One region of the Ancylobacter sp. G4_0304 genome, then DNA from elsewhere that is predicted to be linked to it. Evidence: riboswitches for the same ligand, from Rfam matches in the RefSeq annotation. Region 1 holds a riboswitch; the other holds the start of a gene.
What was found. A riboswitch is a leader RNA that binds a small molecule or an ion and turns the genes downstream of it on or off. The one in region 1 is predicted to bind cobalamin.

Region 1 (2,196 bases):
CCGAGCCTAGCGAGAGCCGGGATCGCCCGCAGGGTAATGTCCGCGCGGTCCGATTTCCGCGCGATCGCCGCCCTGCCGCTCAGACCGTTTCCGGTTGCCCGGCGAGAATGGCCTCGACCCTCGCGCGGTCGAGCCCCTTCAGCCCGATGGCCACCAGCCGGCCGGCGCGGGGCTCGGCGCCCCACGGGCGGTCGAACTGGTGCGCCACGCGGGGGCCCACCGCCTGCACCAGCAGCCGCATCGGCTTGCCCGCCACCGCGAGAAAACCCTTCACCCGCAGCACATCGGCCTCGCTCGCCGCGCGGGCGACGCGGGCGGAAAATTCCGCCGGGTCGGCGATTTCCGGCACGTCGACGACGAAGCTGTCGAAATCGTCGTGGTCGTGGTCGAGTTCGTCGTCATGGTGGGTCTTGCGGTTCTCGATATCGTCCTCGGTCCCCACGCCGAGGCCCAGCAGCACGGCGGGATCGAGCCGGCCCTGCGTCACGCTCACCACCCGCACGCCCGCCGGCAGTTCGGCATCGAGCGCGGCACGGGCGCGCACGGCGCCATCGGCGTCGATCAGGTCGGCCTTGGTCATCACCACGAGGTCGGCGCAGGCGATCTGATCGTCGAACACCTCCTCGATCGGGTCGTCATGGTCGAGCACCACCTCGGTCGCGCGCTGTTCGGCCAGCGCGTCGTGGTCGTGCGCCACCCGGCCGGAGGCGAGCGCGTCGCCGTCCACCACCGCCACCACGCCGTCCACCGTGACGCGGCTCTTGATCGCCGGCCAGTGGAACGCCTGCACCAGCGGCTTGGGCAGAGCGAGGCCCGAGGTCTCGATCAGGATGTGATCGACCTTCGGGCTCAGTGCGAGGATGGCGTCAAGCGCGGGCACGAAATCATCCGCCACCGTGCAGCAAATGCAGCCATTGGCCAGCTCGACGATGTTCTCCTCCGGGCAGGCCTCGACGCCGCAGCCCTTGAGGATTTCGCCGTCGATGCCGACATCGCCGAACTCGTTGACGATCACCGCGAGGCGGCGGCCCTTGGCGTTTTCCATCACATGGCGGATCAGCGTGGTCTTTCCCGAGCCGAGAAAGCCGGTGACGATGGTGCACGGCACCTTTGAAAGGGTTGCGGCGGCGGTCATGCGGCGTCTCCACGAGGGCCATAAGGGCGGAACGGGATGCGCCGGCCGCGGAGCCATTCCGCGCGAGCCCGCGCAAAAACGCGGGGCTCTCCGATGCCGGGCACCCCGCCGGCATGAGGACCGAACCGACGGCAGGTCTCCTGGCTCGCGGGTCACAGCCCTCATGCCGCCTTCCCGGATCGCTCCAGTGGACTTGTGGCACGGGCTCGCCGCTTACAGTTGCGGGGGCAGCCGCGGAATCGGGCGCCTCTCGCAAGGCCCCCTCACCGCATTCCCTTTTCATCCCTCCCTGGCAGGAAGGAACCGTCGGTCGCCGCACTTAAGGAGCGCAGGGCTGGAATGTCAACGCGGCGCCGCGCAACGCCGATGTGCCCCAATGCCGCCACATCTTCCATTTGCAGGCGGGGCGACGGCGGCTATAGTCGCGCCCTGTCGTCGGTTCCCGTGATCCACACGGGACGCAAGACGGGAACGCGGTGGGGCATTGCTCGGTCTTCGAGGGATGCCGAATCCGCGGCTGCCCCCGCAACTGTAAGCGGCGAGCCCACTCCACATGCCACTGGCGCCTTGGCGCCGGGAAGGCGGGGAACGGGCGAGGACCCGCGAGCCAGGAGACCGGCCGACGACGCAACCCGCACTGGCCCTCGGGTGGAGGGCCAAAGGAGCCTGTCATGACGACCGAACGGACCACGTCCGCCCCCAGCCTTTCCGCCGAATCCCCGGCCTCCCGCGCGATCCAGATCACCTTCGCCGCCCTGCTCGGCGTTGTCGTTCTCGGCGGCGTGGGCTTCTCCCATGTCAGCGCCGCGCATAATGCGACGCATGACGTGCGCCACGCGAACGCCTTCCCCTGCCACTGAACCGGGGGACGTTCCATGTCTGTCTTCAGGACGATTCTGTTCGTCGCCGCGCTTTCCGGCATCGGCACCGGCCTTGCCGGCGCGGGGCTTCACCTCTTCACCACCGTTCCGCTGATTCTTCAGGCGGAGACTTTCGAGCCTGCGGGTGAAGAAGCGCCGGCGCAAACGACCGCGCATGAGCACGCCCCCGGCACCGCCGCG
Region 2 (2,196 bases), on a different contig from region 1:
GGCCGAACCCTCGCTGAAAAATCCCTCGCCCAAAACATCGGGCAACCGACCCTGATCGCGCTCGCCCACACCATCGAGCAGCATCGCAAGGCCTATTACGATCAGCTCGAGGTCCATCAGCGGACGCTCGATGTCACGGGCTGGCTGGTCTATTTTGCGGAAACGATCATCGCGGCCCAGCAGACGACGCTCGGCCGCGTCGCCTTCCACATCGCCAAGGCGCATTTTTACGACCGCTTCCGCTACATGATGAACGAACGGCAGGAGAAGGTGATCGCCCGCCTGTTCCGTGAGGGCCCCGGTGGCTTCACGGGCGGCCTGAGCGCGGAGAACTACCTCGCCATCACCGGCACCTCACGCCCCACCGCCACGCGCGACCTGCATGACCTGGTCGAGAAGGGCGCTCTGACGCGAACCGGAGAGCGCCGATATACCCGTTACTACCTGAACCTGCCGTAAAGCGGTGACCGGGCAGCATGTGGCGCAACCGTTGGAGCTCTTTCGGAAGCCCTCGGCGAGGGATCCCCTTGAACCTGCAGCATGCGCCAATTGCGGACTCGGAACAAGCCGCCGACAACGGACTCTGCCGCGCCAAGGGTTCGTAAGCTGGTTGAGAGGGGCGCTGTCGACAACAATCGAAGCAACCCAGGCCATATGCCGACATAAAGATGTCTTTATGTCTCGATTGACAATCGCTGCTGGCGCGCTCATCCTGGCGTTGTCATGGTTCTCTGGCCTCCGCCGGAGCTAAGAGGGAAGCCGGTGAGTCTCTCGGGACAATGCCGGCGCTGCCCCCGCAACTGTAAGCGGCGAGTCTGTCGTCCATTCCGCGTCACTGGAGCGAGAGCTCCGGGAAGGCCGGGCGATAAGGCGGTGACCCGCGAGCCAGGAGACCTGCCCTGACAACATAATCGTCCCTGGGCGGGGTGTCCCGGTGGTGCGTTCGCGCGTCCGCCGGTGCCTCGCGCCCGTGGCAGCGCCTCGCGTCCGCTCGGCCTTTGCCCCCAATTCTGATTGGGGTTAGCCGAATGAACTTTCCTTATTCCGTCGGCTCTGTGCCGGTTTCCACCCTCGGTACGCCGCGCATCGGTCCGCGCCGCGAACTGAAAAGCGCGCTTGAAAGCTACTGGTCCGGCAAGAGCAATACGCCAGCGTTGCTGGAGGCGGCCGCGCGCCTGCGTGCCGCCAATTGGGCACGGCAGAAGGCGCAGGGTGTCACCAATATCCCCTCCAACGATTTCTCGCTCTACGACCATGTGCTCGACACGGCGGTGATGGTGGGGGCGATCCCGCCCGGCTATGGCTGGACCGGCGGGCCGGCGCCGCTCGACACCTATTTCGCCATGGCGCGCGGCGCCCAGGGTGGGGAGGCGACGTGCACCCATGGTCATTCGCACGACCAGCGACATGGGGTGCCGGCGCTGGAAATGACCAAGTGGTTCGACACCAACTATCACTACATGGTGCCGGAATTCACCCGCGGGCAGCGCTTCTCCCTGACGTCGGCCAAGCCGGTCGACGAGTACCGTGAGGCCAAGGCGCTGGGCTATGAGACGCGCCCCGTGCTGCTGGGCCCCGTCACCTTCCTGAAGCTGGGCAAGGCGAAGGAACCGGGGCTCGATCCGCTCAGCCTGCTCGGCGAGTTGCTGCCGGTCTATGTCGAGGTGCTGCGCCGGCTCTCTGCCCATGGCGCGGAGTGGGTCCAGATCGATGAGCCCTGCCTCGTCACGGATCTCGACGACGCCGCCCGCGCCGCGCTCAAGGAGGCCTATGGCTTTTTCGCCCATGCGCTGCCCCGGCTGAAGATCATGCTCACCAGCTATTTCGGCCGACTGGGCGACAATCTCGACACCGCGCTTTCCCTGCCGGTCGCTGGGCTGCATCTCGATCTGGTGCGAGGCTCCGAGCAACTGCGTGAGGTGTCGGACAAGGCGCGGGCGGGGCTCGTGCTGTCGCTCGGCGTCATTGACGGGCGCAATGTCTGGCGCGCCAACCTGCCGAGGCTTCTCGACACGCTGGAACCGTTCGTGCGCAAGCGCGGCACCGACCATGTCGAGATCGCCCCGTCCTGCTCACTGCTGCATGTGCCGATCGACCTCGAACAGGAGACCGGGCTCGATCCCGACGTGAAGAGCTGGCTCGCCTTCTCGGTGCAGAAGATGGACGAGCTCTCCACGCTGGCGAAGGCGCTGGCCG

Region 2: linked by a shared signal. The riboswitch ahead of metE (5-methyltetrahydropteroyltriglutamate--homocysteine S-methyltransferase) and the one ahead of cobW (cobalamin biosynthesis protein CobW) in region 1 are both predicted to bind cobalamin.

What each region holds. Positions count from the first base shown of each region.
Region 1 is NZ_JAZDRM010000013.1:58,312-60,507, reverse strand. It holds gene cobW (cobalamin biosynthesis protein CobW) at 80-1,135, opposite strand; cobalamin riboswitch at 1,248-1,458, opposite strand; cobalamin riboswitch at 1,555-1,774, shown strand; gene VRZ77_RS09610 (CbtB domain-containing protein) at 1,807-1,995, shown strand; gene VRZ77_RS09605 (CbtA family protein) at 2,011-2,196, shown strand, end outside.
Region 2 is NZ_JAZDRM010000042.1:12,928-15,123, reverse strand. It holds gene VRZ77_RS18995 (Fic family protein) at 1-459, shown strand, start outside; cobalamin riboswitch at 708-917, shown strand; gene metE (5-methyltetrahydropteroyltriglutamate--homocysteine S-methyltransferase) at 1,029-2,196, shown strand, end outside.